Regions from separate parts of the Glutamicibacter nicotianae genome, predicted to be linked through region 1. Evidence: riboswitches for the same ligand, from Rfam matches in the RefSeq annotation. Region 1 holds a riboswitch; each other region holds the start of a gene.
What was found. Region 1 has a riboswitch for S-adenosylmethionine ahead of JOE62_RS02670 (ABC transporter substrate-binding protein). Riboswitches for the same ligand answer to the same signal wherever they lie in the genome.
Positions count from the first base shown of each region.

Region 1 (7,665 bases):
CGCGCTGCAACTGGTCGAGCAACTCAAGTATTTGTTCCTGGGTGAGTACATCAAGTGCGCTCAATGCTTCATCTAGGACGAGAATTTTGGCACCGCTTGCCAGAGCCCGGGCAATGGCGACGCGTTGGCGTTGTCCCCCGGAAAGCTCTCCTGGGCGTCTTCCGACCAGCTGTTCTGGCAGGTTCACCTGATCCATCAACTGCGCTACTCGCTGGGCACGCCAAGCGGAATCACCCAGACGGTAGTTGACCATTGGTTCAGCGATGATCGAGCCGATCGACTGTCGCGGGTCTAGGGCAGAGTCGGGGTTCTGATAGACCAGTTGCGCGTCCCTCCACAGATCATAGCGCTGCTTGCCGCTGATGTTGGCAACGTCTCTGCCGTTGACCAGCACCGATCCTTCGGTGGCTGGATGCATTCCCATGATGATTTTTGCTGTTGTGGATTTTCCGGAACCGGATTCGCCTACCAGCGAGAACGTGGTGCCTCGCTGCACTTCGAAACTGACGTCCGAAAGAACCTGGTGCTCATTGCGGCCTTTGCCGAAGACCTTGCCGAGTCCCTCCACTGTGATCGCGATGTCGTCTGAGGTTGAAGGTTGCTGCCGGTCCTGATGCGCGTAGGCCTGGTCGAGCAATGCCTTGGTGTACGGTTCAGTGCTCTGTGCAACCAGCGCCGGAACGCTGCGATCTTCGAGGACCCGCCCCGAATTCATGACCAGTACCCGGTCTGCGATGTCAGTCGCAACAGCCAGATCGTGAGTTACGAAGAGTACAGTGGTTCCCTTCTTCCGAGCCAGCGATACGAAAACTTCCAAAACCGTGCGCTGGACGGTGACGTCCAAGGCGCTGGTGGGTTCATCCGCAATGAGCAGTTGAGGATTCAACGCGAAGGCAATGGCAATCAATACACGTTGCTTCAGCCCGCCAGAAAGCTCGTGCGGAAATTGATCCAGCCTGCTTTCCGCCCGGTCGATGCCAACGCTCTGCATCAGTTCGATTGCCTTAGAGCGCCATTGGGCCTTTGGCACTGAGCGTGACGGATGCAAACGGAATACTTCGATGATCTGGGAGCCAATGGTCTTCACGGGATCCAGCGAGGCGCCCGGATCCTGCGGGACTAAGCCGATTCCGGCACCACGAATGGCACGCCAGTCGGACAAAGAAAGATTGGTGACTTCAGTCCCGCCGAAACGCACACTTCCCTGGACCTCCGTCCCCTGTGGCAATAGGCCAATCAGGGTCTTGGTCAGCGTTGATTTGCCCGAGCCGGATTCACCGACAATGGCAACGATTTGTCCCGCTGGAATTTCCAAGTTGATACTGTCAGCAGCTACGGTACCTTGGGCATACTGGACGGTTAAGTCCTCTATGCGGATCACCGCAGAAGAAGCGTTGCTGGTTGCGTTCATGGTCTTGTCCGTTCATCGAAGAGTAGAGCTAGAAGCGGAATGCCTTGTTGATGGCACGTCCCAGTACGGCTGACAGCATGACCGCCGACACGATGACCAATCCCGGCAATGTCGTCAACCACCAAGCCACCGAAAGGTACTGGCGGCCTTCGGAAATCAGCAGTCCCCATTCAGGGGTTGGCGGTGGCGACCCGAAGCCGAGGAAACCTAAACCGGAGATCGCAAGAATTGCAGCACCCAGATCCACAGCTAGCAAGGACAGCACCGGACCGACGATATGCGGGATGATGTGCCGACGCAGCACCGTGAAGTACTTCCCGCCACTCATTAACGCTGCCTGCACGAAATCGCGAGAGCGGACCCTCAGCACCTCTGTTCGCACGAGGCGTGCGAATGCCGCGATCGAGGCGATGCCTACACCCAGGCCCAAGGACAGCGGTCCAGGTTCAGTCGCGGTGACCAGAATCAGCGCAATGAGGAATGCCGGAACTGCCAGGACAATATCGACAAATCGCATTGCCACGGTATCTGCGAACCGCCCAGCAGTGCCCGCCAGCAGACCGAGGATCGAGCCGACAACGCTTCCAACCAAGCACGCCAGGCCCGCGGTCAGCAGCGTCTGGCGCGTTCCGTAGACAACTCGGCTGTAGATGTCACGCCCCAGATGGTCGGTTCCGAACAGGTGTTCCGCGGATGGCGCTAGCAGCTTGTCAGCCGGCACACCAGTAATCGGGTCGTGGCCCGTAAAGAGCGATGGAAGAAAAGCCCACGCCACAAATACGGCCAGCGGAATGAGAACCCACCAGGCGGCAAACCAGCGTGCTGCTGGATTTCCTATTTTGGTTGCAGGCTTGGTTGAAGCCATCGGCTGGTCATCGCTGGCCACCGATCCAACGTGTTCGGTTATGAGACTCATTAGTCCTACTTTCCTTACGCAACAAGCGAGCGGGTTGCGCCACTTGTTGACGTGACGATGCGTGGATCGAGCTGCGGGTGGATGAGATCAACGAGCAAGTTGACTGCGGTGAAAACGACTGCGGTCAGCAGCACCAATCCCTGGACCAGTGGAATGTCCTGCGCCGTCACTGACTGCAAGATAAGCTGGCCTAATCCCGCGCGGGAAAACACGGTCTCGGTGATGACGGAACCAGCGAGCAAGGCACCAATGGTGATACCGGCAATGGATAGCGCGGCCGGGGCCGCGTTCTTCAAGGTGTGCCGGTAGAAGATCCATGCTTCGCTTGCGCCTTTGGCGCGCAAAACTTCAATAAACGGTTGTCTATTCACTTCCTGCACGCTCTTGATCAGGACCTGGGCAATCGGAGCGCTCAGATGCACGGCCAGCACGAAGATTGGCACCGCCAACGACATGAACGATCCATCCGGGAACAGCGACATCACGCCGAGCTGCACGGCCAACAGCTGCAAGAGCAGCAGCCCCAACCAGAAAACAGGTATCGAAACCATCAAAGGTGGCAGGTTCAGCAACGCCTTGCGCAACTTCCCGCCTCTGGCCAAGCTCGCAGCCGACGCGATAATCAGGGCGAATACCACCGAAAGAACGAATGCACTACCAGCCAGAATCAAGGTGGATCCAGCGACTTCCCCGATGCGCGTTGCCACTTCCGAACCATTGGATAACGAATATCCAAGATCCCCGCGAAGCAGCCCGAGCAACTGCGAGAAGTACTGCACGAAGAGCGGCTGGTCGTATCCGTAGTATGCCTTCATCTGGGCAATGGTGGCCGGATCCGCCGCCGAGTCAGTGCTCAGGAAGATCGTGACCGGGTCATTCGGCAAGGATTGCACGGCAATGAAAACCGCTGTGTAGGCAAGCCAGATGACCAGAAGCGCCTGTCCCAGTCGTTTTACGATGTAAGTGCCCATGGATTTGGTTCCTAGCCTTCGCTCTTCCAAGCACCTTGGAAGATGGGCGCGGTACCGGAAGTGAACTCGACGTTCGCCGAGCTATTGGCGCCATAGACCTGGACTTCGTCCCAAAGAACCAGCGTCAGGGCCTTGTCCAGCACCAGGGCACGCTGTTCCTCTTCGACCAGCTTCAGGTGTTCCTCATCGGTGGCCGCCGACTGCTCTTTGATGAAAAGCTTGTTCAGTTCAGGATCAGCGCGAAGGGTCTGGTTGTTGTTCGCAGGTGCATAGACCGGGCCCAGTCCGCCGTACGCAAACTGGCGAGTTCCGAAGAACTCCACCTTGTCGTCGACAAGTGCGTTGGTCAGGAAAGTATTGTCTGCCGCGCGGTTGATCAGCTGGACGCCAATCTCGCGCCATTGCTGTTCAATCAGTTCGAACGCTGGCTTGATGACTACGGAGTTATTGGAGGTGGAAACCGTGACTTCCAGTTTCTTCCCGTTCTTCTCCCGAATGCCATCTGCGCCCGGCTTCCATCCGGCCTCGTCCAATAACTGCTTGGCCTTTTCCGGGTTATAGGCCAATTCAGCTGACAGGTCTACAAACCCTGGTGCCTTGTGGTTGAGGATCGATCCCGAGATGACATAGCTATCCGAGAGAACGGTGTCTTTGATGGCCTGGCGGTCGATTGCAACCTGCAGTGCCTGGCGGACTTTGACGTCTTCCAGCTTTCCCGAGCCAATTCGCACGGCCGCGTGGTTGGTGGTCAGGTCCACCCCTTCGGCGGCATAAACCTTGCCGCCACTGGAGGCCAGCACCTGTTCATCTACCGGCTGCAATCCTCGGACGAGATCCACCTGCCCGGACTGGGCGGCGCCGGCACGGCTAGCGACCTCTGGAAGGTACTTGATAACCAGGGTATCCAGATAGGCATCGCCCTGGTTCGGCGCAGTTTCTGGCGCCCAGGCGTAGTCATCCCGGCTGCTGAAAACGACTTCTTCATCAGGCTTTTCCGATTCGAAGACGAATGGGCCGGAACCAACAATCTTGGAGATCGAAGACTGCGCGGCATTGTCCAGTTCAAGGGTCTTCGGGGACACCAAACCAGCAGTTACGGAGGAAGTCGACCTAAGGAAATTGGCATCTGGCCGCTTGAGCGTGACCTTGACCTTGTTGTCCCCTACGACCTCTGCCGACTTATAGGCAGCAAAGTCAACGTTTGGCGCAATCTGGGCAGACTTGATTCCCTTTCCAAGGGCGTCCAGGTTCAGCTTCACAGCCTCAGCATCCAGCGTGGAGCCGTCTGAGAAAGTGACACCGTCGCGAATGGTGAAGGTGAACTCCGTCTGGTCTTCATTAGCTTCGAATTCGCTGGCGATCCAGCCAACCAGTTTGCCGGCTTCCACATCGTAGTAGGTCAGGCGATCAAGCACTGAGTTCAGAACATTCGCTTTCTCATAGAAGCGTGCTGCCTGAGTCTGCCAATTGTTGATAGGGGTAACTTCAGCGAAGGTGAAGGTGCCACCTTCAACCGGAGTCCCTGGATCGGCTGCTGCTTGCGCTGCGCCCGTCTTGGTGGCGTTGCCTCCGCAAGCGGTGAGCGACAAGCCCAGAACGGCAAGAATCGCAGTGGTCTTCAGTCCAAAATGTGCTGTACGCATGATTTCAAATGTCCTCTCGGTTGGTGACCCGAGGATTACGCCTAGATTCGCTGCACGTTCTGCCATGATTTGTGGGAATACTCTTGGCGAGTTTCTCCCCGCAGACCGCCGTGAAAATTAGCAATCTCCATCGGTCCTGGCCTTAGCACCGCTCCCGTTCACGGGTGGTTGCTGCGACTTCAACGAGCCAGGTCTCTCGGTCGCTCTGGATGGGGTGTCCGGCTGTACCGGCCGAACAATTCAAGTCTGCAACCCGTGAATTGAGCAGACAAGCGTTACGTAAGGAGCGGTCATGAAGTCACACAAAGCATCCTGAAATGCCCGATGTTCGTCATACTGGGCGTCACGAGAACCCTTTCATGCGTCATATGACTTTCCATGACGGCAGGTTTGGGCAGATCCGCAGAAATCCTTGCTTATGCTGGATTTCCGATTGAAGGTTTGGGGAATTACCCCACCCGCTAGCCGGTTGTAGCAGATGCAAGAACTTACGAGAGGACCTCATGAAGATCGCAATTACCGGAGCCACCGGACAGCTGGGAAAACTCGTCATCGATGCACTGCTGGAGCGCGGGGCCGATCCCGCGCAGCTGATTGCCATCGGCCGTTCGGAGGAAAAACTGGCCCCGCTGGCAGGCAAGGGCTTGGAAACCCGCGTTGCCGATTACAACGTCCAGCCAGATCTGGTTTCCGCGCTTGAAGGCGTCGACAAGCTGCTGCTGATCTCCTCCAGCGAGGTAGGCCAGCGCGTCGCCCAGCATGAGAACATCATCAACGCCGCCAAGCAGGTGGACGTCTCGCTGATCGCCTACACGTCAATTGCCAACGCGATGACCGGCGGCATGGAGCTCGCCGAGGAGCACATCGCCACCGAGCGGTTGCTGGCTGGATCAGGCATCGGCTACGTGCTGCTGCGCAACGGCTGGTACATCGAAAACTACACCGACCAGCTCATGGGCTACCTCAATAGCGGCGTAATCCTCGGTGCCGCGGGCGAGGGCAAAATCAGCGCTGCCGCCCGTGCCGATTTCGCGGAGGCAGCCGCGGCGGTGCTGCTGTCCGATGAAGAGCAGAACGGCAAGATCTACGAGTTGGGCAGCGACAAGCCATTCACCCTCGCCCAGCTTGCTGGCGCTGTCGGCGCCGCCGCTGGCCAGGACGTCGCCTACCAGGAAATGGATCCCGAACAGCTGGAAACGATCTACGCTGACGCCGGAGTCCCCGGACCCTTCGCGCACATCCTCGTCGATACCGACGTGCGCATTCGCGAAGGAGCACTGGAGGTTGGAACCGGCGACCTGGCCAAGCTGATCGGCCGCGCTCCAGCGTCCCTGGGCAAGGTCATCAAGGACAACCTGGACAAGTAGCACCCTCTCATCAAGGGTCCAACGGGCAGGCACTCGCGGCAGTCGTTGCCGCGGTGCCTGCCCTTCAGCATTTAAGCTTCATAACCGCGAATATTCGCTCGACAAGGGGAAATTTAACACCCAGATAGATAGTGCCGCGTGTCACAAGCTCGCCGGGAGGTCCCGCTCCCGTAAATTTGCGCATACTTCATCGCCACCTGAAGAGGAGATCAAAGTATGCCACGAGCACGTTTGAGGCCAGTTGCCTGCGCTGCAACCATCGCCTTGGGCCTGGGAGCTTTCTCGGCTGTCTCGGCGAGTGCGGATCCACGCCACACCGAAAAAGTCCCGACGGCCATTGGAACCGGAGGCGCGGTGTCTTCGGTGGACCCGGAGGCCACCGCCGCCGGCATCGAAGTCCTGCGCAAGGGAGGCAACGCCGTGGATGCGGCCGTGGCCACCGCGGCGGCACTCGGCGTCACCGAACCCTACAGCGCAGGCATTGGCGGTGGCGGATATTTCCTCTACTACGATACGCAATCGGGCAAGGTCAGCACGATCGACGGTCGCGAAACCGCCCCAGCAGGCATGGCCAATGACGCATTCATTGATCCCGAAACCGGCGAGCCGTACAACTTCACCCCGGAACTGGTTACCAGCGGCGTGGCAGTAGGCGTGCCCGGAACCTTGGCCACATGGCAACGCGCCCTGGACAATTGGGGTTCGCAGAACCTGAAGCAGGTCTTGCGCCCGGCAACCAAAATCGCTTCCCGCGGCTTTGCCATTGATGAGACCTTCCGCGAGCAGACCTTGGATAACAAGGAACGGTTCGCCGCGTTCCCTGCCACGAGCGAATTGTTCTTGCCCGGCGGGGATGCTCCCCAGGTCGGGACCATCTTCAAGAATCCGGATCTGGCGGACACCTATCGGATGCTGGCCAAGCAAGGCCTCGATGGGTTCTATGCGGGAGACTTGGCCGCCGAGATCGCCCACACGGTGCAGGCACCGCCAAAGAGCGCAGATACCGGCCTCCCGGTTCCCGCGGGGCAGTTGTCCACCGCCGATCTGGCCGGCTACGAAGTGGTGGAGCAGGAACCGACTCAGGTGGAATACCGGGGCTACGAAGTCTTCGGCATGGCTCCGTCTTCCAGCGGCGGAACCACCATCGGCGAATCGCTGAACATCCTGAGCCAATTCGACGTGGCGGCCATGGACGAAGCCGAGGCGTTGCACCATTATTTCGAGGCAACTGCTCTTGCCTACGCTGATCGTAGCAAGTTCGTCGGCGACCCGGTTTTCGCCGATGTTCCGACCCGCACCCTGACAGACAAGTTGTTCGGTGCGGAGCGGGCGTGCGCCATCGACCCGGACCAGGCCG
Region 1 is NZ_JAFBCH010000001.1:525,757-533,421, reverse strand. It holds gene JOE62_RS02685 (ABC transporter ATP-binding protein) at 1-1,411, opposite strand, end outside; gene JOE62_RS02680 (ABC transporter permease) at 1,440-2,327, opposite strand; gene JOE62_RS02675 (ABC transporter permease) at 2,342-3,298, opposite strand; gene JOE62_RS02670 (ABC transporter substrate-binding protein) at 3,310-4,941, opposite strand; SAM riboswitch class I at 5,066-5,157, opposite strand; gene JOE62_RS02665 (SDR family oxidoreductase) at 5,445-6,308, shown strand; gene ggt (gamma-glutamyltransferase) at 6,525-7,665, shown strand, end outside.

Region 2 (7,665 bases), 440 kb from region 1:
CAGTGATTTCGCCTCCACCATTTTCGTTGCTTTTACCGACTTCTCCAGCACCGCCCACCTCGCCTGGAACTCGTGAACATCCGTGGCGCGCAGCAGGTCCCTCACGTGTTCCTTGATCCCATAGATCACTCCAAGTTCGGGATCCGTTTCAAGGATCAATTTGAGGCGTTCCACTTGCTTGATCGACAGGTTCTCCAGATTGCAGGTCAATAATTTGCGGTACTTGTAAGCCGGTTCTGTGCTCCTGCCTCGACGCTCGTGCACCTCGTGCGAGCGGCGCCGGCGCACTTGGGTGATCATCAGGTTCGCCCGGGCAATCACATGGAAATGATCCACGCTGATCTTCGCCTTGGGCAAGGTGTCCCGCACCGCCTTGCGGAACTCTGAAGACTTGTCGATCGCCACGACCTGCACCCGCTGACGCCAATACCTTGGCCGGGCCTTCAACCATCTCTTCACCGCCGCACCGCGGCTGCCATCCACGATATCCAGGATCTTCCCCGTATCCAGGTCGGTGAACACGATGGACCACGGCTCGATCCGCACCACTTTCCCAGTCCGGCCGCGCGCGGAGCGGACCTTGCGGAAACGGTGCTCGTCGATGCCCAGGCGCCGGATGAACATCCGGTCCACGTTCCCGACCAGCTCACCGACGATGTTCAGCCGGGCCATGACCGTTGGCCATGAAACGGAGTGCGCGGCAGCGACCCGGGAGACCGCGCGCAGCTCGCAACGCATCTCGTCCACCAGTTGCTGGGAGAGCCTGGCGGTGATCCTGGCCCGGAACGGCAGCTGCTCGGTGGTTTCCACGAAGGACCGCCGTTCGCAAGCCTGCTCTTGGCAGGCCATGCGCCGCTTGCGGACCAGGACTTGCAGGTCGTGACCGCCGGCTGGCAGGTCTTTGACCCGGTGTACCGGCCTGGCCTGGATCCTGGTGGTCAGCACCCCGCAGGAAGGGCAGGCAGCTTCGGTCGCTATGGGTTCGACAAGTACTTGTCGCCCGGAAGATTCGTGGGTCGCGGCGATGACGCGGTAGTCGGTGAGGTTCAACAGAATCGACGCAGCATCGATTCCACCGGTATCCTTGAACACGGCTCGTAGTTCCTTGCAGATGAATTTGTTTTAGTCGACATCCATCTTCGCAGAGGACTGCGAGCCTTACTTATTTTGGGGTCACCACGCTAAAAATCGAAGAGCCACTTTAGCGATGACCTGGTCTGGTGTGTGTCTGCGTGCCATTGTTTCCGTGATTCCTCCTGTGTCCATTGTCGGACACGAGTACTCACATAGTCACTGGACTACTTTTCGGGGACCCAACCAGGTTGGCTGGTACAACTCCCAGCGCCTGCATTCGGCACTCGGGTACAGGTCGCCGGCGGATGTTCATCAACAGTGGATGGGAAGGCCTGGCACGCTCGCGGAAGCCGCGTAGGAAAAACAAGAAAAGGAGCCTCTACCAAACCCGGGGCTTGACACGGTCGATGTTGGAGGCCGGTGGTTCAGGCCCGGTTTACACTCTGAATTGTGAAGAGCCTGAAAAGGTCATCCTTGATTTCGGTGGAATAGAAGCTCGACACTCCTATTATCCCAAGTCCGGATCACTTCTTCGTTTTAATGACTGTTAATGACGCGCCTGCCATGAAACCACCGGGCTAATGCGCATCCAAGCTGTGAACTATAAGAGATGTTGCGCCGGTCAGCACTTTGGTCGCCGAGGACAGCGCAGAAATTGAGAAGACGAGCAATGGCGGATCAACGCTGATCGAGGCCACGGACGTTGCCGTGAGAGCAACCGGTCCGTCGCCGGCATCGGCGGTTATCAGGCTGACGCCACCGGGGTGCCCGCGGAAGATCGCTTTGAAGTCATCCGCGGGCAACGATGGTGTCGCCGATTCTGTCACTTCAGACGCGGGCACCAACAAGCTCCTCGCGCAGGATGCCAGCCCCTGCGCTGAGCGCACTGAGCTTGGCCAAGGCCACATCGCGGCGGAACGGGGCCATGCCGCAGTTGGTGCTGGCAATCAGCTTGTCCGCATCGACATATTCGAGAGCTTTGCGCAGGGTCTGCGCCACTTCCTCGGGAGTTTCCACAGCGTCATTGGCCACGTCGATGGCTCCAAGCATCACTCGCTTGCCGCGCACCATTTCGACGACCTCCAGCGGGACATTCGAGTGGTGGGATTCCAGCGAAACGGTATCGATGGAGGAAGCCTGCAACAGCGGGAAGGACTTCTCGTAGTGGCGCCACTGGGCACCGAGAGTCGCTTTCCAGTCATTATTCGCCTTGATGCCGTAGCCAAAGCAGATGTGGACCACGGTCTCGGCTTTGAGCCCCTCGCAGGCGCGCTCCAGGGAAGCGATGCCCCAGTCGGCCACCTCATCAAAAAAGACGTTGAAGGCAGGCTCGTCGAACTGGATGATATCCACTCCGGCGGCCTCGAGCTCGCGGGCTTCCTGGTTCAGGATGGTCGCGAATTCCCACGCCAGCTTTTCCCGGCTGCGGTAGTGAGCATCGTACAAGGTGTCCACCATGGTCATCGGGCCAGGTAACGTCCACTTGATCTGCTTGTCGGTGCAGGAACGCAGGAACTTTGCGTCCTGAACGAATACCGGCTTTTCACGTTCAACGGCACCGACGACGGTAGGCACGCTCGCGTCGTAACGGTTGCGGATGCGCACCGTCTCACGCTTTTCAAAATCAACACCGCTCAGGTGCTCAATGAACGTGGTGACAAAATGCTGGCGCGACTGCTCGCCATCGGCAATGATGTCGATGCCGCGCTGGGCCTGTTCGAGGACCGCAGCGCGCATGGCGTCATGCTTGCCTTCGCGCAATTGCTCGCCTTCAAGCTTCCAAGGGGACCAAAGCTTTTCAGGTTCGGCAAGCCATGAAGGCTTGGGCAGGCTACCGACAATCGACGTGGGGATAAGCGGGGAAGTCATGAGTTATCTTTCGGAATCTTAGGCGACGGGTGCCGGGCAGGAAGCGGACCACTGATCGAGCAGTTGGCGATTCGGGATGATGAAATGCTCTTCGGTGAACTTGCCTTGGATCTTGCCCAACTGAGTTCGTTCTTCGCGGTCATAAAAGACGCGAGTGGGGGAGAAATCTTCGGCGCCAAGGCTCGGGTGGTACACAGCCGGTGCCGCCGAATTGGCGTTGTAGATCTCCGGGCGGTAGATCTTCTGGAACGTCTCCATGGTGCTGATCAGGCTGATCAACTGCAGATTCGTGTAATCGTTGAGCAGGTCGCCGCGGAAGTAGAAAGCCAGCGGGGCAACAGCGCCTGGTGGCATGAAGTAGCGCACGCTCAAACCCATTTTTCCGAAGTACGCGTCGGTCAAGGAATTTTCATCCTGCTGGTATTCCAAACCAAGCACTGGATGGCTGTTGCCGGTGCGGAAATAGGTCTTGGAAGTCGAGACGCTGATGCAGACCACCGGCAGCTGGGCAAAACGCTCACGGTACGCCTGTGAGTTCAAGAAATGCTGGAAGAGCTGCCCATGGAGATCGCCAAAATCCTCCGGAAGCACCGGGGCTCCGCTGTCATTACACGATGCTGGGAGCACCACGCTGAAGTCGTAATCGCGGACATAGGAAGAAAAATTATTGCCGACCATGCCCTGGGACCGGGTACCCGTGAGTTTATCCACGATCGTGGTTTCAAGCACTTCTAAAAGAGGAAATTCCTGATCGGTATTATTGGCAGAAAAATGTACATTTGCGGAAATGATTTCCAATTCCAGTGTATAGCGGTCACCTTGGGGATTGTCCCAGTGAGCCAGGGAATTGAAACGGCGGTTGATCATCGTCAGGGCATTGCGAAGGTTCTCTTCGCGACGCTCTCCGCGCGCCAAATTGGCGAAGTTTGTCGTGGTTCGAGAATTCGCAGAAGGGGAGTAATTCTCGTCGAATCTTGTGGTGCTAATGCTGAAATTTAATGCGTCTGCCATGATGGCCAATCTGTATTTGGGAGGCCTGGACAGGCCGAGGGGAAGTCGTTGCGTCAATCATGCAGGGTGATTCTTGATATCAGGTAACTCGATATAACTATGGATTCATATAGACTCAAACTATGGTTCAGGTTTCGAATGGATTGACGCTCCAGCAGCTGCGCTACTTTGTGGCGGTCGCCTCCGAGGGGTCGATCTCGGCTGCCGCCGACCTCATCTACGTCGCGCAGCCCAGCATGTCGGCGGCGATGAAGGAACTCGAATCCCGGGTGGGACGCACCTTGCTGATGCGCTCGGCCAGGGGAGTGACGCTCACTGCTGAAGGCGCAGAATTCCTCGGCTACGCCCGGCAGGTGCTCGAGCAGGTGGAGCTTCTTGAGCACCGCTACCTCGGCCGCCCCGCCGCGCGGCGGCTGCTGGGCGTCTCCACCCAGCACTACTCCTTTGCGGTGGATGCCTTTGTCCGGATGGTCCAGGCCAGCGGGGCCGAGGAGTACCAGTTTTCGCTCCGCGAGACGCGCACCGAGGAAATTATCGAGGACGTGCGAACCCTGCGCAGCGATATCGGGATCCTCTACCGCAACGACTTCAACCGGAAAGTCATCGACAAGCTGCTGCGCGAATCCCGCCTGGTGTTCCACCCGCTGTTCCTCGCCGACCCGCACATCTTCGTATCGCGCAGCAACCCGCTGGCCACCCGTGACCAGGTCACCCTCGAAGACCTCGAAAACCTGCCTCGGCTGACCTTCGATCAAGGCGCGAACAACTCGTTCTACTTCGCCGAGGAAGTGCTCTCCACACGCTCCAGCCAGCGGGAAATCCAAGTCTCGGACCGTGCGACCATCTTCAACCTGATGATCGGCCTGGGCGGGTACACGATCTCCACCGGCATCATCAGCGACGAGCTGGATCCATCCATCGTTGCCATCCCGCTGGACATCGATGAGCGCATCGAGATCGGCTGGATCGATCACGCCGCGATCCCGCTCACCGACCAGGCTCAGCGCTACCTGCAAGAAGTCCGCGCAGTGGTGGCCAGCTTCGGGGTGGAAGTGCTCGGCTGAGCCGCCAACAGCGTAACTCTCGGTCATCGAGTGCCGCTCCATCGTCATAAACTTCCAGAAAAACCTTGAAAGTCTCGGGGTTTTTCTCATTTTGGTGCGTCATAAAGTGGCGCCAGCCACCGCGTCATCATGACAAGTGCACGACATATGAAGCTTGGCGGCCTTGTATGAAGCCGGCCGCCCGATAGCGCTTGCACCCCTCGCAGCCCATGGCCAACCATGGAAGAACAACAAACCATCAAGAGCGACTAAGAGATCTGGCTCGTTGACGTCGCAGCAACCATCGGGAAACCGAAAGGTGCTAATGCCAGGAACGATGGAGCAGTTCCGAACGCGTTTTCGCGCTGTGCTTCGTGCCGCCGCACGATGCCAATCGGTGCACTCCCTCGCAGAGAATCGAGGAGGAGCTATGAGCCAAGGAACCGACGCGGTCCACGCAGGATACCGCCCGAGCGGAGACTTCCGCCCGATGCTGCCGCCACTGCACAATTCCGCAGCCTACCAATTCCAGTCGCATGCCGAAGCGATCGAGAAGTTCGCGCTGCGCCAGGCCGGCTTCACCTACTCGCGCACCGGTAACCCGACCGTGTCCATCCTCGAGCAGCGCGTCGCTGCCCTGGAAGGCGGGGCCCACGCGGTGGCCACCGCCACCGGGCAGGCTGCCGTGGCCCTGTCCCTGCTGGCCCTGGCCCAGGGACCTAAGCACATTGTGGCTTCCTCCTCGCTCTACGGCGGCACCGTGGACCTGTTCATCGACACCTTCGCCGACTTCGGGATCCGCGTCAGCTTTGTCGACCAGGCTGATCCTGCCGCCTGGGAAGCTGCCATCGAGTCGGACACCCGGGCGTTCTTCTTCGAATCCGTTTCCAATCCGCTGTGCACCGTGGCCGATATCCCGGCCATTGCGGCCATCGCGCACGAGCGCAACATCCCGGTGGTGGTGGACAACACCCTGGCCACCCCGCTGAACGTGCGCCCGCTGGAACTCGGAGCGGACATCGTGGTGCACTCGGCCACCAAGGGACTGGCCGGGCACGGCTCGGTGCTCGGCGGGATAGTGGTGGATTCGGGAACCTTCGACTTCTCCGATTCCTCCCGCTGGCCGCAGATTGCCGCCCCGCGCGAGCGGCTGAATGGCACTTCGCTGCTTGAACGCCACGGGCCGGCGGCCTACGCGATGCTGGTTCGTTCCAAGTTCCTGCACGATCTGGGCCCGACCCTCGCACCGGCCAGCGCCCAAGGCATCCTCGCCGGAATCGAGACCCTGCCGGTGCGCGCCGCCCACGTGCAGCGCAGCGTCACCAGGCTGATCGACGCGCTTGCCGAGTATCCGGGCATTGCCGCCATCCACCACCCTGCGCTGCCCGAGCACCCCAGCCACGAGCTGGCCCGGGCGCTGGCGCCGAAGGGCACCGGCTGCGTGCTGGCCATCGAGCTGGCCCACCCATCCCTGGTTTCCCCGGTCATCGACGGGCTTAAGCTGATCAGCCTGGCCGCGAATGTGGGAGATACCCGCACCATGGTGGCCCACCCGGCCACCATGACGCACTGCCGGCTCTCCGAAGCGCAGCTGGCAGCCGCCGGGCTGAACGCCTCCACCCTGCGCCTGTCGGTGGGACTGGAAGACCCGGCCGACCTGCTGGTGGATATCACCCGATCGCTGGATCTCGCGCTGGCCGCGACCACCGCCGACACCAAGGAAGTGAGCTTCGCATGAGCGGCTTCAACACCCTGGCCGTGCACGCCGGCCAGCACAAGGACCCGCACACCGGTGCGGTGATCCCGCCGATCTACCAGACCAGCACCTTCATCCAGGACGGCATCAACGTGCTGCGCGCTGGGCACGAGTACTCGCGCGGCTCCAACCCGACCCGCAACGGCTTCGAATCCCAGCTCGCCGCGCTGGAAGGCGGGGCCGCCGGGTTCTCCTTCGCCTCGGGCATCGCCGCCGAAGACGCGCTGCTGCGCGCAGTGCTGGAACCGGGCGACCACATCGTGCTGGGCGCCGACGGCTACGGCGGCACCAACCGGCTGATCTCGAAGCTGCACGGCAAATGGGGGATCAGCTCCTCGGCAGTGGACATCACCAACCTGGATGCGGTGCGCGCCGCGCTGCGCCCGAACACCGCGCTGCTCTGGGTGGAGACCCCGTCCAACCCGCTGCTGGGCATCGCCGACCTGGCCGGCTGGGCAGCCATCGCCGCCGAGCACGGCGCCCTGCTGGTGGTGGATAACACCTTCGCCACCCCATACCTGCAGCGGCCGCTGGATTTCGGTGCGCACGCGGTGGTGCACTCGACCACCAAGTACATTGGGGGACACTCCGACGTTCTCGGCGGCGCGGTCATCGTGGCAGACCACCTGCACCGCGGCCAATCGCTGGCCGAAGCCGTCGGCTACCAGCAGTTCGCCGGGGGAGCGGTCTCCGGTCCGCAGGATTCCTACCTGGCCGCCCGCGGGCTGAAGACCCTGGGCCTGCGCATGGAACGCCACTGCGCCACCGCATCCACCCTGGCCCGCTGGCTCGATGACCGCGCCGAGGTTGCCCGCGTCTACTATCCCGGACTGGAAAGCCACCCGGGCCACGAGCTGGCCAAGCGCCAGCAACGCGGTTTCGGCGGGATCCTCTCGCTGCAGCTGGCCGATG
Region 2 is NZ_JAFBCH010000001.1:963,817-971,481, forward strand. It holds gene JOE62_RS04815 (ISL3 family transposase) at 1-1,092, opposite strand, end outside; partial or broken gene JOE62_RS04820 (flavin reductase family protein) at 1,656-1,922, opposite strand; gene JOE62_RS04825 (methionine synthase) at 1,903-2,943, opposite strand; gene JOE62_RS04830 (DUF1852 domain-containing protein) at 2,962-3,954, opposite strand; gene JOE62_RS04835 (LysR family transcriptional regulator) at 4,077-5,018, shown strand; SAM riboswitch class I at 5,251-5,341, shown strand; gene JOE62_RS04840 (O-acetylhomoserine aminocarboxypropyltransferase/cysteine synthase family protein) at 5,428-6,735, shown strand; gene JOE62_RS04845 (cystathionine gamma-synthase) at 6,732-7,665, shown strand, end outside.
Region 2: another riboswitch for S-adenosylmethionine. It lies ahead of JOE62_RS04840 (O-acetylhomoserine aminocarboxypropyltransferase/cysteine synthase family protein); the one in region 1 lies ahead of JOE62_RS02670 (ABC transporter substrate-binding protein).

Region 3 (7,665 bases), 310 kb from region 1:
CGGCCGTCGGTATTGTTGGTCAAGATCAGAAGGTCCCCATTCTCTGACAGCAACGCATCGCGCAGTCTTCCGTGTTCCCCCTTCAGCAGTTCCTCTTGGTCGGAGGGTGAATCCAGGCGGACGCTGCGCAATAGCTGTCCACGCAGATTCGCGAGGTACAAGGTGTCGTCGACAATCTCGATTCCACTCGGACTCGCCTCGGACGGCGCCCACTGCGCGACCGGGTCGATGTACTGATCCGCCGTGCCAGCGGATCCCTCAACCAGCGGCCAGCCGTAATTCCCGCCGGCTTCGATGATATTCAGCTCATCCCAGGTGTTCTGCCCGAACTCGCTGGCGTACATGGTCCCGTCCGTGCTCCACGCCATGCCCTGCACATTGCGGTGCCCATAGCTATAGACATGGGAACCTTTGAACGGGTTGTCTTCTGGGATGCTCCCGTCCGGTGCCATGCGCAGAATCTTGCCGCCCAATTGCTGGAGGTCCTGGGCTTGCTCGGGATCCGCCGCATCCCCGACGGAGGCATAGAGCATGCCATCGGGGCCGATAGCCAGCCGCCCGCCATTGTGGATGCTCGCCGACGGCAAGGCGGAGAGCAGCGTGCGCGGTGCCGAGAGCGAAAGGCTTCCCGTGGTGCCCTGCACGGTGAACTGCTGGATGCGGTTGCCTGATTCCGTGGTGGAGTAGGCGTACAGCTGATCGGGGGCGAGGAAGGCCAAGCCGAGCAACCCGCCTTCGCCCTGGGCTGCCACGCCATCGACCCGAGCGACTTCCTGATGCTGCCCGGAATCCAGGATTTCCACGATGCGTCCCGAATCCCGTTCGCTGACCAGCAAGCTGCCTTGGGCGTAGACCATTGACCAGGGGGCTTCCAGACCGGTGGCCAGGGGAGCTGGCGTGCTGGCAGGCTGGTCGCTGGCGGTCGGTGCAGCGCACCCATTGAGCAGGAGCATGCCAACCAGCGTCCAAGGAAAGAGGATGCGAGGCATGGTGCTGCTAGCTGTGTGCTGGTTGATGGCGCGTCGGACGATAGGTCAACTCCTGGATCCGGCCGTCCAGCAGCTTGGAATCGACAAGTTCCAGGTCGTAGTCGTCCACCCCGCCAAGTACAGGAGCTGAGCCGCTGTGCCCGGTCAGCACGGGGAAGATGGTCACTTGGATGAAATCGACCAGGCCTGCCGCGAGCAGGGAATGGTTCATGGCGAGAGAACCGTGGGAGCGCAGCGGCACATCCGAGGTTTCCTTCAGCCGCGCGACGACTTCCAGTGCATCAGCGCGCTCCAGTGTGGGGTTGGGCCAGTTCAGAGGCTCTTCCAAGGTGGTGGAGATGACGGTGGCGGGCTTGTCGTGCAAGGCTACGCCCCACGCGTCTTCCACCTCGGGATTCATTTCGATTTCTTCCCAGAAGCGGCTGAAGAGGCGGAAGGTGTTGGCTCCGAAGACTACTCGGCATGCTCGCGTATACAGTTCGAGCCGATGGGCCAGCAGCTCCGGCCCTTGCTTTCCCCAATAGCCGCCCCAATCGCTTCCGGCACTGCCGAAGCCATCAAGGCTGCTGAACACATCGAAGGTATAGGTCGCGCTCATGGCGAACCTCCTGGAGCTCGGGCGTTAGATGCCACCTACCGTACGCCGGTGCTCGCAGAGGGAAAAGCAGTGACGCGGGATTCTCAGGGAACCGTTATGGACCCTGGACCACGGTGACCACGACGGATAGCAGTTGCACAACCAGCAGGCCGAAAGCCAGCGAGATGAGCGCCCATCCAAAGCTCTTCTTCAACGCAGCCACGATGCCTCCCAATAAGCCAAAGGCAGTGGGCAGGAGGAACATCCAGAGTGGTTTTGCCGTCCCCGTGTCTGCCCAGTCAATGAGGGCCAGGGCAGAAGCAAGCGCCAATCCCATCAGTACCCAAGTCCACAGCGGACATTTGCCGACGAGTATATTTGCGGAGACCTTCAATTGCGCACCTTCTTCCCGCCTTTGACAGTACTGCATCTGTGCATTGCGGGCGCACTACATGAAATGCACGCTCACTGTGCTGGACATGAAGCGCATCTTATGAATCTTCTGCTTGACGTCATTCCTTGGGCAAATCCACATTCTGGGTACGAAGCTGGCCACGGGAGAGCTGCTTGCCGGTGGCTTCATCGGTGATGATGACCTCCCAGAGCTGCTGGGTGCGCCCTTGGAACAGCGCGGTGGCGACCACCTGGACCCGCGCCCCGGTGGAGGGGCGCAGGAAGTCAGTGGCATTGTGCACTCCAACGGCGAATTGCCCGCGTTCGGCCACCGCATAGCTGGCGCCAACCGACCCTGCACTCTCGATCATCGAGGCGTACACGCCGCCATGGACCACTCCCCACGGAGTGTGGTGGTTCTCGTCCAATTGCGCGTGGCCGCGTACTTCAGTGGCAGAGATTCCATCGAATTCCAATCCGATGCTTGCGCTGAATCGGCTGGTCTTGTCAGGAATCCGTGGTGCTGGCTTATCCAATTACTGGTCCTTGGGCTAGTTCGTCGTGCTGTCTTCAAGCGCCTGGGCGCGCAGAACATTCTTCTGCACCTTACCAGTGGAGGTGCGCGGCAGATCCTGCGGGAAGACGATGGTGCGCGGCACCTTGAATCCGGCGAGCTTTTCGCGGGCGAAGCCAATCAGGGTTTCGGCATCCAAGGTGGATCCGCTGCCGCGGATGACATAAGCCACCGGGCGCTCGCCCCATTTCTCGTCGGCGACGCCGATGACTGCAAGGTCCAGCACTTCTGGGTGCGATGCGAGGGCCTGTTCCACCTCGATGGTGGAGATGTTCTCGCCGCCGGAAATGATGATGTCCTTGGCCCGGTCGCGCACCTGGATGTAGCCGTCCGGGTGCATGACGCCGAGGTCGCCGGTGTGGAACCAGCCGCCATGGAAAGCTTGGGCGGTGGCGGCTTCGTCGCGGTAGTAGCCGATCATGACGTTATTGCCGCGCAGTACGATTTCGCCCATGGTCTGCCCGTCCGCGGGGACATCGTCCATGTTCTCGTCGACAATGCGCGCGGACTCGGCAGTGATCATGCCAACGCCCTGGCGGGCGAGCTTCGCTGCCCGGGCCGGCCCATCGAGCTCATCCCACTTATCCTGATATTCGCACACCGTGTACGGCCCATAGACTTCGGTCAGGCCGTACACGTGGACTACTTCGATGCCCAGATTCTGCAGCTTGGAGATGATGGCCGGGGACGGGGGAGCGCCTGCGGTGGTGATCCGCAATGGCGTATCAAGCTGATGGGCACGGGCTGAGTCGGCGATGATGGAGCAGACGGTCGGGGCGCCGCACAGGTGGGTGGTCCCAAGATTCTCGATGGCGTCCCAGACCGCATTCTCGCGCACGCCGCGCAGGCACAGGTGGGTTCCGCCCGCTGCGGTGACGGCCCATGGGGTGCACCATCCGTTGCAGTGGAACATCGGCAGGGTCCACAGGTAGCGGGTTTTGGCGGTGAAGCCCTGGTGGTGAGCTTCGCCCAAGGAATTCAGGTAGCTGCCGCGGTGCGAGTAGAGCACGCCCTTCGGCTTGCCGGTGGTGCCTGACGTGTAGTTGAGAGTGATCGGCGCCCGCTCGTCGGCAATGGCATAGGGAAGCTTCTCATCCGAGGCTTCTGCCAGCAACTCGTCCAAGGTGGCGTCGACTTGCACTTCGGGACGCGGTCCGGAGTACTGGTCATCGGTGATTTCAATGAGCGCTTCCAGCGTCGGGTTCTCCCGGCGCAGGGTCTTCGTATGCTCCAGCAGCTCGGTGTCGGCAAGCATCAGCTTGGCAGCCGAATGATCAATGATGTACTGCAGCTCGTGGGCCGAAAGGCGGGTATTCAGGGCAATGAGGACGCCGCCAGCCAGCGGCACGGCGTAATGCGCCATGAGCATTTCGGGAGTATTCGGTGCCAGCACGGCCACGCGGTCGCCCGGTTCAATGCGCGCCTTCAGCGCCTGGGCAAAGCGGTGCACGCGTGCTTCGAGTTCCGCGTAGGTGTAGCTGCGAGTTCCATGGATGACGGCGGTCTTCTTCGGATAGGCCTCGGTTGTGCGCTCAAGGAAACGCAGCGGGGTCAGTTCTGAATGGTTTGCCTGAATCTCTACCATGGTGTGGCTATTCCTCAATCGTCAGCGATGGTTACGGAGAACAATAAGAGGGAGTGTGACTCAACGCACTCCATGATCGATAGTGCCATGAACCTCAGCGTCATGCGGAGAAACCAAGTTTCATTGCGGTGAGCGGTAGTGAATTCGCGACAGGCCTCCGGTTCCACGGGTAGAGCCGGGTCTTCCGCTGCAACGTGACCGGAGAAGGTCCGTAATGAAAGTTGCGTCGAAGGTCTCGGGCAAGGTGGATTTGGCGAATAAAAGACTGCTAAAAGGTTCATTTCAAGGCATTGGATCGAACGTTTCGTTGAATATTGCGATTTGCGAAGCAAAATGTTTGACGCTGCTTCGTAATCACCCATATTGTTTTAAGCAGAATCAAGAGCATCAGCTATAAGCCCTGGCTTGCTGATCGGCAACCCTCTCAACGGTAGTGGGGTGCTCCAGGTGAGGATTCGGTTCCACGCAAAAACGTGCTGGAACAAGTACCGCACACGGCGCTGAACTCCAACGCTGGCGGCTTCGAGAATCAAGAAGCTCCGGCGTGCGGATTATTGCGCGGTGGGCAAGACCCGAAGGAATCGAGCCATGTCATTGAATCTTGAACTTGACCCGTTGACCTTGCGCAAGGTTTTCGCTCAGCATCCGTCAGGCGTAGCCGCCCTCTGTGCAGAACTGGATGGCGAGAAAACCGGCATTGTGGCTTCGTCATTTACCGTGGGTGTTTCCCTCGAGCCAGCACTGGTGATGTTCGCCGTGCAGAAATCCTCGAATACGTGGCCAAAGCTGCGCAACGCTGGCCGCATCGGCGTTTCGGTGCTCAGCGAACGCAATGAAGGAGTGTGTGCTCAGATCGCGTCGAAGAACGGCGACCGATTCCGCGGGATCGACACCTATTCCTCGGAACAGGGCGCACTGTTCATTAACGACTCCACGCTGTGGCTGGAAACCTCGATTTACAACGAGGTCGAAGCGGGGGATCACTGGGTGATCTTGATGGAAGTCCACGGGCACCGCATCTCGAAGCACTCGCCGCAGATCTTCCACGATTCGCGCTTCCATTCACTGCCGGTCCCCGAGCTCGTCTAAGCTCTTCTGAACTTCCATAGCTTCGGCCAGATCAACATATCGATCTGGCCGAAGCTTTTTTGATTTCGAGGCCTGCGGAATCACTTGATCCCTGTGCCAATCGGAAAATTAGGCGCGATGCCTGTTGATCTCCGGGCACCCCGGCAGCAACCATGGACTACATGCAGCCCATGCACTGCGGGCAAGTTCGACGTGTAATTGCACTTCCACTGCAGCTGATTGCCGGGGTAAATCGGTGGCAGTGGGCCAAGAGCCCAGTTACGGCTTCAAATTCACGCAACGCCACCTCGGCGACATCAAGTTATCCACGGCCCTGAGCGGTGAAATTCTTGTTGGTTGTGAACTACTTCGGGCTCGGAGCCTTGATAGCGAACATTAATCCGTGGTGACTAAGGGTTTTGCAAAATTAACAGTATCCACAGTGTTATCCACAAAACTGTGGATGAAGTGTGGGGAAATGTGAACAAAGGAGCGAAAACCCCGGAAACTGGGCGATTGTGGGTGTTGATAACCTCGATGTGGTTGGCGTGACCTTCAATGAATAAACTTTCTTTCCACAAGTGTGAAAATACAAACAGACTAGTCAATCGATGTTACCGGTGTATAGAGCGGGGTAATCCACAGGGTTCTCCCCAGACTGTGAACAGGTGAGTCCACAGGTAGCGGTGTGTTATCCACATATTCTGTGGATAATGAGGTTTACGCCTGTTAATAACAGCCCTAGTGTTGGCTTCGGGAGAGAAATATCCACAGGCGCTTTACAGCTAAATGTCCGTATCGACTGACATGATGAAGCGTTGCCATGAGGGCAAGGAGAATTTTCCCAGCGGGTCAATAGGGGATGGAAGTGTCTGCAATGAGTGCTGAGCCGGTTTACGAAGGACGGGAATCCGACGCAGGGCGCAAGCCGCCACAGGATATCGAGGCCGAAATGTCGGTGCTCGGCGGCATGATGCTTTCCAAGGATGCGATTGCCGACGTCGTTGAATCCATCCGCGGCACCGACTTCTACCGTCCCTCCCACGAATCCATCTACGAGGCAATCGTTGACCTCTACGGCCGCGGCGAGCCAGCCGATGCGGTCACCGTAGCCGACTTGCTGACCAAGCGCGGCGAAATCTCGCGCGTGGGTGGCGCTGCCTACCTGCACAACCTCATCCAGCAGGTTCCCACTGCGGCGAATGCCGGGTACTACGCAGAAATCGTGCGCGAACGCGCAGTGCTGCGCCGGCTGGTTGACGCCGGTACGCGCATCGTCCAGATGGGCTACTCGCCGGATGGCGAGGTCGACGCAATCGTCAACGAAGCCCAGGCCGAGGTGTACAAGGTTGCCGAGAACCGCAGCAGCGAGGACTACGTGCGCCTCTCGGACATCATCGAAGACACCGTCGACGAGATCGAGAACGCGGCCAACGCTGGCGATGGCATCACCGGCGTGCCCACCGGCTTCTACGAATTCGATGAGCTGACCCAGGGCCTGAAGGGCGGCCAGATGATCATCATCGCCGCCCGTCCCGCCGTCGGCAAATCGACGTTCGCACTGGACTTCGCCCGTTCCGCTGCCATCAAGCACAACATGGCCACCGTGTTCTTCTCCCTGGAAATGGGCCGCAACGAGATCGCGATGCGCCTGCTCTCGGCCGAAGCGTCCATCCAGCTCCAGGACCTGCGCAAGGGCTCGGTGGAAGATGCACAGTGGACCAAGATCGCCACGACCATGGGCCGGCTCAACGAAGCCCCGCTGTTCATCGACGATTCGCCGAACATGTCCATGATGGAAATCCGCGCCAAGTGCCGCCGGTTGAAGCAGCGCAACGAGCTGCGCATGATCATCCTCGACTACCTGCAGCTGATGAGCTCGGGCAAGCGCGTGGAATCGCGCCAGCAGGAAGTCTCGGAGTTCTCGCGTAACCTCAAGCTGCTGGCCAAGGAGCTCGACGTGCCGCTGATTGCCCTGTCGCAGCTGAACCGTGGATCCGAGCAGCGCACCGACAAGCGTCCCATGGTCTCGGACCTGCGTGAATCGGGCTCGATCGAGCAGGACGCCGACATGGTCATCCTGCTGCACCGCGACGACGTGTATGACAAGGAAAACCGTCCGGGCGAGGCCGACGTGATCATCGCGAAGCACCGTGCAGGTCCGACCAAGACCATCACCGTAGCGTTCCAGGGCCACTACTCGCGCTTCAACAACATGTCCAACGAGGGCTAGTCCCAGTCAGAACTCATATGGCACCTACTAAGCCAGCTCATTGCTGGCTATAGTGGGTGCCATGTTCGCTTCGTTGCAGGCTTTGCTTTGGGGCACCGTGGCCGGATCCGCCCTGCTGCTGGGGTCCGGCGCTGCCTGGTGGTTGAAGATCCCCAAGGTCTGGGTCAGCACAATCATGGCTTTCGGCGCCGGGGTCCTGATCAGCGCACTGGCCTTCGAACTGGTGCTCGAAGCCTATGGCACCGG
Region 3 is NZ_JAFBCH010000001.1:215,299-222,963, reverse strand. It holds gene JOE62_RS01150 (PQQ-dependent sugar dehydrogenase) at 1-989, opposite strand, end outside; gene JOE62_RS01145 (dihydrofolate reductase family protein) at 997-1,587, opposite strand; gene JOE62_RS01140 (hypothetical protein) at 1,682-1,960, opposite strand; gene JOE62_RS01135 (PaaI family thioesterase) at 2,079-2,495, opposite strand; gene JOE62_RS01130 (long-chain-fatty-acid--CoA ligase) at 2,511-4,118, opposite strand; SAM riboswitch class IV at 4,495-4,612, shown strand; gene JOE62_RS01125 (flavin reductase family protein) at 4,707-5,207, shown strand; gene dnaB (replicative DNA helicase) at 6,064-7,419, shown strand; gene JOE62_RS01115 (ZIP family metal transporter) at 7,481-7,665, shown strand, end outside.
Region 3: another riboswitch for S-adenosylmethionine. It lies ahead of JOE62_RS01125 (flavin reductase family protein); the one in region 1 lies ahead of JOE62_RS02670 (ABC transporter substrate-binding protein).

Region 4 (7,665 bases), 330 kb from region 1:
GATCTGGACGCAGACCTACCAGCAGGTGCCCGATGCCAAAATATACGCGTACTCCCAGCAGCATGCGGCGGCGAATGCCGACAGCGATCACAGTGCGCTGGCCAGGACCCTGCACGATCACCACATTGGCCAGGCGCTGGTCTCGGCGGTATATGAGGGAACGTTCAAGGACACTCCGATCATCGGGGTGATGGGCGGGCATGCGATGAACCGGGGCACCACGCAGTACGCGCAGGCCTTGGAGCTCGGGCGCATGATTACCCGTGCTGGCTACGCGGTGGCCACCGGGGGAGGGCCAGGAGCCATGGAAGCGGCCAATGCCGGTGCGTGGCTGGCCGACTATGGGGCAGATGACATTGCGACGGCCTTGCAGATGCTCGCCGAAGCGCCAGATGCGATCCACCATCGCACCGGCTGGGCGAGAACCGCCCTGATGGTGAAGGAGCGTTTCCCCAGCCGGCGGCAGTCGCTGGGCGTGCCGACCTGGTTCTACGGCCATGAGCCGCCGAATCTGTTTGCCACCCAGATCGCCAAGTTCTTCACCAATTCCATTCGCGAGGCGATCCTGCTGGAGCAGTCCAACGGCGGGCTGGTCGTGCTGCCCGGGGCTGCCGGCACGGTCCAGGAAATCTTCCAGGATGCCTGCGAGAACTACTACGCCACCGGTGCCCGCGTGGTGCCGATGGTGCTGGTCGGCCGCGACTACTGGAGAAATGACCTTCCGGCGTGGCCGCTGCTCCAGGCCCTGGCCAAGGAACGCGTGATGGAGCAGAAGATCGCCCTGGTGGACACCGCCGAGGAAGCACTGGCGTTCATCCAGTCCATGGAAACCCTGCGGCGGCGCACCCGGCCGGCAAAGGACAACTAGTCCGGGGCATCGAAAATGCCGGGACAGCCGAAGCTGTCCCGGCATTTTCGATGCCAAGCGGAGTATTAGCTGACGCTGACGTCGAAGATCAGGCCCAGGCAGTAGGTGACGGCCGCAGCGCCCCAGCCGATGGCCAGCTGGCGCAAGCCGCGCTTGAACGGGGAGGCTCCGGAGAGCAGGCCCACGATGCCGCCGGTGATCATCAGGGCGAGGCCCACCAGCACCACCGACACGATGATCGCGGCCAGGCCGGAGAGGCCGAAGATGTAGGGCAGGATCGGCACCACCGCGCCGGAAGCGAAGAGCAGGAATGAGGTGGCGGCCGCCCCGGTGGCCGAGCCCAGCTCCTGGTGCTCCTTCTCGAGCTCGTCGCCGCGGCCTTCCGGGTTCAGCGAGAAATCAGGGTTGCAGTCGCAGGTGAACAGGCCCATGCGTTCGGCGGCCCGGTGCTCGGCGTCCTCGTCGCTCATGCCGCGGGCCTTGTAGATCAGCACCAGCTCGTTGGCGTCCAGATCCAGGTTCGGGGCTGCGGTCAGCGTGACCTGGGTGGGCCGCGAGGCGGTCAGCAGCTCGCGTTGGGAACGCACCGAAACATATTCGCCGGCCGCCATGGACAGCGCTCCGGCCAGCAAGCCGGCAATGCCGGAGAACAGCACGAAGGTCGAAGAAACGCCGGTGGCGCCGATGCCCATGATCAATGCCAGGTTGGATACCAGCCCGTCGTTGGCGCCGAAGACCGCGGCGCGGAAGTTGCCCGACAGCCGTGCGCGTCCTGCTGTGGCCAGGGCCCGGACGACTTCCTCGTGGACCTGCTCGTCGGCAGCCATCTGCGCGGTGGCGTCCTTGTCGTTGCGGTAGGGGGAGCTGCTCTCTGAGCGCTGGGCCATGGCCAGCACGAACACCGACCCGAAGTGCAGGGCGAGGAAGCGCAGCATGGTGCGGCGCAGCGACGGTCGGACTTCCTTGGCATGCTCGCCGAGCAACGTGCGCCAGTGGGATTCGTGGCGTGCTTCGGCTTCGGCCAGGCCCAGCAGGATTTGCCGTTCCTGCCCGGTCTTCTTTTCCGCCAGGGCCCGGTAGATGGCGCCCTCGGCGACTTCATCGGCGAGATACTTGCGCCATCGCTGGATCTGCGCTTTGGTCGGTTCGGCGCTTGGGTGCTGTGGCATCTCGAAAAGGCTCTCCTTGAACGTGGAGTTTCCCATGGAAACCCGTGGATCGGCTCAGCTTTCCACTTTAGCCAGCGCCCCTGGACTTGGGAATTTGGCAAGGCTAAATGCATGGCGTCTGCCTGCCGGATTCCCTGCTTCCGGCACCACCAGCAGCAATTCGGAGGTGTCCGGGTCGAAGGCCGGACGGCGGGAGCAGCGGGTGATGAGGCGTTCGAGCCTGAGCGGGTCCGCAACGTAGCGGGTGCACCAGCGGCCCTCAGCGGTGAACTGCACCTGGCCGGTCTGGCGGTCGATGATGGGAAGGATCGGGATGGCCATGGATATTAACTCTCTGGCGAGCTCTTGCCCGTGCACCAATTGATGCGCGGACCGCTTCCTCATCCGAACCACCCATGAACTTGGGGTTGGTGCGCGGCCAGTCGGAGCTTGGCGCCGCGTCTCGTGAAGCAACAATTCTGAGCGTACCGCCGCATGCGGCGCCAGATGAAGCCGTACTGCGTAATATGACTTCCGGTCAGTTCTCCGGGGCCAGGGAATCGGCCAGCCGATGCAGCTTCTGGCGATGATCTGCCCACTGCGCCGCGGTGTAGTCGGGCAGCAAATCCAGCGTCGCGGTCCAGCCGGCGCGGCCGTCGAGCTGTTCGCGGATGATATCCAGCTGCCCTGCATGCCGGGAGGTCTCGGCCAGCGCATGGATGAGCAGATGGTCCAAGGTGGTATGCCCCGCCGGCCCCCACCACGGGACGTGCACTGCAGAATCCAGGTACAAGGCGGCGATGCCCTCGTCCGCGAAGGCGATGGCCTTGCGGTACAGGCCTATCAGCTGCAGCCCGTCCATCTCTGCAGGCGGAAGGAAATCAGCGTCGGGATCATGCGGGGAGATGAACTCGCGGACATAGGCGTCGTTGGCCTCGCGCCGCAGGCAGGTGCCGAAATACTCGTATTCGTTGATCACCAGATGGTGCAGCACGCCCAGGATGTGGGTGCCGGTAGGGGTGAGCGGGGTGCGTGCCAGCTGCTCGGCCAGGCCCTCGGCCTTGAAGATCGCATTCTCGCGCGCCTCATTCAGGTACCCGCAGAGCTTGTCCTTGGTGCTGTCCATGGACAGAGTCTAATGATCGCGGCCGGCCCGCGGTAGGGGACATCGCGTGTTTACCATTGGTAAACTTGCCCCGCAGGCGGTGAAGCCGCCGCGGATGCCGCTGCCGGACACGACGTTGATGGAGCCAAACGATGAAAACCTTGCCAGTTGAACCAACCGGTGCTGCGATCAACATCGGTGCGCGGCTGCGCGGGGTGCGGCAGACCCAGCGCATGACCATTGACCAGGTCGCAGAGCTCTCCGGGCTGACCAAGGGCTTTCTCTCGCGTGTGGAACGCGACCTGACCAGCCCCTCGGTGGCGACTCTGCTGCGCCTGTGCGAGGTGCTGGGCATCGAGGTCGGCACGCTTTTCGAAGTCCCGGAAACGAAACTGGTCCGCCTGGACCAGGCACCGCGGGTTTCACTGGGCGGCGACGGGATCACCGAGCAGCTGGTGACCCCGCGCAGCGAAAAGCGGCTGCAGATGATCCGCGCCGAGATTGCGCCGAGGGGCACTGGCGAAGCGGAACTGTATTCGATGGATTGCGAGCTGGAAGTGCTGCACGTGATCGCCGGAGAATTCATCCTGATCCTGCCCGACCAGCGATTGGAGCTTGAGGCGGGCGACACCGTAACCTTCCCGGGCCGCGAGCCGCATAGCTGGCAGAACCCTTCCGATGAGCCGGCCGTGGTGACCTGGACGCTGATCCTCTGCTGAGCCCAACCCCTGCGCCCGCTGCGGCGGCACGCTCGGCGCGATGCGGCTGCGTGTTCGCTGGCGGGGTGGGCAACGGCGTATTCTAGGAACGATGCGTTGTTCCGGGCGCTCGGAACGATTGGCGATGGGAGAGGCGTGAAGACAGGCGAACCAACCGCGACGCAGGACCAGCTGCGCAGCATCAGCTGGTGGGCTTCGGTGCTTTTCGGCGTTCTTGTCGGCACCACCTTGACCTGGATCCGTACCCAGCGCAATTTCTTCTTCCTCGGCGCCGCGATTCTCGCTGTCGTCATCGTGACCATCGGCGTGCGGACGATCCGCCGGCGTGCACGTTTCCCGCAGATGGCGCAGGCGCGCATCTCCTGGACCTATGCGCTGTGGACCGCCATCCTGCTCATCCTGGCCGGCCCGATCCAGCTGGTGTACGTGGCCGATGACCTTTCCGAATTGACCATCAAGTCGCTGGTGATGTCCGCGGGCTTCGCCCTGGGCATCCATGAGGTCGACCGGGCGCTGGTGAATGCCAGCAAGAAGGGCTCCGAGGCGCCCTGAGCTCCCGGGTTGGATGAAATGGCCTGAAAGTGCAGTCAACGTATCCCTGCCCTTGTCGTTTTTTGCCTTGTCCCATCCTGGCCAGCATTGGCAGAACTGGGTTGCAATCAGCACCACTCAACCTGGACTCTCGAATCTCCCGGTTGCTGGCGATCAATGAAACGAAGCTGCGTGTTGGATTAGGGGTGCTGGTCCAGCAAATCCGCAGCGCCGCCAACTGATCTCCTCACTGAAGTTCCGGCGCAGGCCGCAGTCCATTCCCGGGCTGAGGCTCGCGTCTTTTTGCGCCCGGATTCCGCCCGGCCCTGTCGTTGGATCTTGACGTGACCCAGCAGACAAAATAGCATAATGGAAAACTGAAGTTTCATATTAGACAACTTGGGCTGTGGTCCTCGTGCGTCTGGGGAGGAAGTTGCGATGAAGGAAATCCGCATCGAGGAAAATGGCCGGCTGGGACCGATCAATGCCGCGGAGATTCCCCGCTATGCAGGGGGCGGCACCTATGCCCGGCTGCCGCGCCTGGACCAGGTGGAGCAGGCCGACATCAAGATCGTTGGCGTGCCTTTCGACACCGGTGTGTCCTACCGTCCCGGCGCCCGCTTCGGCGCCAACCACGTGCGCGAATCCTCGCGCCTGATCCGCCCCTACAACCCTGCCACCGACACCTCGCCCTTTGCGCAGAGCCAGGTGGCTGACGCCGGGGACATGGCGGTCAACCCGTTCAACATCAACGAGGCCATCGAGGCCATCGAGCACAACGCGCTGGAGCTGACCAGCGACGGCTCCACCCTGGTCACCGTGGGCGGCGACCACACCATCGCGCTGCCGCTGCTGCGCGCCGCCTCCCAGCGCGCCGGCGCCCCGGTGGCGATGCTGCACTTCGACGCGCACCTGGATACCTGGGACACCTACTTCGGCGCCGAATACACCCACGGCACCCCGTTCCGCCGTGCCGTCGAGGAAGGCATCCTGGACACCGAGGCGATCTGCCACGTGGGCACCCGCGGCCCGCTGTACGGCAAGAAGGACCTGGAGGACGACAAGCGCTTCGGTTTCGGCATCGTGACCAGCTCGGATGTCTACTACCAGGGCGTGCGCGAGATCGTGGACAAGCTGCGGGACCGCATCGGCAACCGCCCGCTGTACATCTCGGTGGATATCGACGTGCTGGACCCGGCCCACGCCCCGGGCACCGGCACCCCGGAAGCCGGCGGCATCACCAGCCGCGAGCTGCTCGAAATCCTGCGCGGGTTGCGCGGGCTGAACATCGTCGGCGCGGATATCGTGGAAGTGGCCCCCGCCTACGACCATGCGGAACTGACCGGCGTGGCCGCCAGCCACGTCACCTACGACCTGATCAGCCTGATCAGCGACTTCCGCGCCAGCAAAGGAATGAATGCCTCATGAGCGAGCAACCGCAACGCAACGGCGGCGACCTGGTCATCGAGACCCTCACCGCACTCGGCGCCAAGACCGTGTTCGGGATCCCCGGCCAGCACGCCCTGGGACTATTCGACGCGCTCTCGCGCTCCAGCCTGGAATTCATCTCCTCGCGCGTCGAGAACAACTCGGCCTTCGCCGCCGACGGCTACTCCCGGGCCACCGGGGAAGTGGGCGTGCTGTTCCTCTCCACCGGCCCCGGGGCGCTGACTTCCTTGGCCGGGTTGCAGGAAGCCTACGCTACCGGTGTGCCGATGGTCGTGGTCGCCAGCCAGATCCCGCTGGACGGGCTGGGCGCCCGCCGCAAGGGCATGCTGCACCAGCTCGATGACCAGAAGGCCTCGGCCGCCAATGTCACCAAGTTCCAGCAGACCGTGCACCATGCTTCCGGCATCCCCTCGGCCATCCAGGATGCCTGGGCCCGGGCCATCACCGTGCCCATGGGGCCGGTCTGGGTCGAGGTGCCGCAGGACGTGCTGCTCGCGCCGGTGATGGTGCCGCCAGTGCAGGACGCACTGGCCGAAGCCTATGAGCATCCGCCGCGCGAAGAGCTGATCGGCGAAGCCATGCGCTGGCTGGCCGAGGCGAAGCGCCCGGCCATCATCGCCGGCGGCGGCGTGCGCCGGGCCGGGGCGAAGGCCGAGCTGCTGGCCGTGGCGGAGAAGCTGCAGGCCCCGGTGCTGTGCAGCCCCGGCGGCAACGGCGCCTTCCCCTGGGAGCACGAGCTCTCCTTGCAGTCGTGGGTCGAGGACCGCTACGTCTCGGAAGTCATGGAAGACGCCGACGTGCTGGTGGTCATCGGGTCATCCCTGGGCGAGGTCACCAGCAACTACTTCACCCTGGAACCGCGCGGCAAGATGATCCAGATCGACGCCGAGCCTCGCGTGCTCGAATCCAACACCCCCGCCCTGGGCATCCGCGCCGATGCCCGCGAGGCCCTGAAATTCCTTGATGGGGAAATGCGCAAGACTGGCTTCACCGCCCAGTCCTCGTGGCATGGGAACACCCCGCAGCAGGTGGTGGCCGAGACCCTGGAGAAGGTGCAGGCCCGCCTGGATGCCCAGGACCTGGGCAAGGAGCGGAAGTTCATGGCCGATATCCGGGCCGCCGTCCCGGCAGGGATGCAGACCTTCTGGGACATGACCATTGCCGCCTACTGGGGTTGGAGCTGCTGGGACGCCAAGGACGGCGAATTCCATTCCGCCCAGGGCGCCGGCGGCCTCGGCTTCGGTTTCCCCGCCGCGATCGGCGGAGCCATCGGCTCGAAGCAGCGCGTGCTGGCGGTCAGCGGAGACGGCTCATCGATGTACTCCATCGCCGAGCTGGCCACCGCCAAGCAGCACCATGCACCGGTCACCTGGCTGATCGTCGATGATGGCGGCTACGGCATCCTGCGCGAGTACATGGAGGGGGCCTTCGGCAAGGCCACAGCCACCGAGCTGGCGCGGCCCGACTTCGTCGCGCTGGCCCAGTCCTTCGGCATCCCCGCCCGGGCGGTGGAACCGGAAGGCATCGGTGCCGCGCTCGCCGAGGCGCTGGAGGCGGACGGGCCGAACGTCATCGTGGTCCGCACCTTGCTGAAGATGTTCGCGCCCACGCACCTGTAGAGGCATCCGGACACGTCGACGGCCTCGGATCCGCTGCTCGCAAGAGCGGTGGGTCCGGGGCCGTGGTGATTAATGGATGGTGAAACGGTGCAGGTCAGTGGGTGAAGTGGAATACCACGCCGAAAAGCACTGTCGAGATGCCCAGGCAAATGCCGATGAGCAGTGGCTCCCAGTCCAGGGACTGGGCTGCCAACATCACTGCGAAGGTAGCGAAAAGCAGAATTGC
Region 4 is NZ_JAFBCH010000001.1:858,635-866,299, forward strand. It holds gene JOE62_RS04330 (LOG family protein) at 1-868, shown strand, start outside; gene JOE62_RS04335 (VIT1/CCC1 transporter family protein) at 934-2,037, opposite strand; gene JOE62_RS04340 (hypothetical protein) at 2,092-2,358, opposite strand; SAM riboswitch class IV at 2,374-2,487, opposite strand; gene JOE62_RS04345 (DinB family protein) at 2,555-3,142, opposite strand; gene JOE62_RS04350 (cupin domain-containing protein) at 3,274-3,840, shown strand; gene JOE62_RS04355 (hypothetical protein) at 3,976-4,392, shown strand; gene speB (agmatinase) at 4,810-5,799, shown strand; gene JOE62_RS04365 (thiamine pyrophosphate-binding protein) at 5,796-7,439, shown strand; gene JOE62_RS04370 (hypothetical protein) at 7,534-7,665, opposite strand, start outside.
Region 4: another riboswitch for S-adenosylmethionine. It lies ahead of JOE62_RS04340 (hypothetical protein); the one in region 1 lies ahead of JOE62_RS02670 (ABC transporter substrate-binding protein).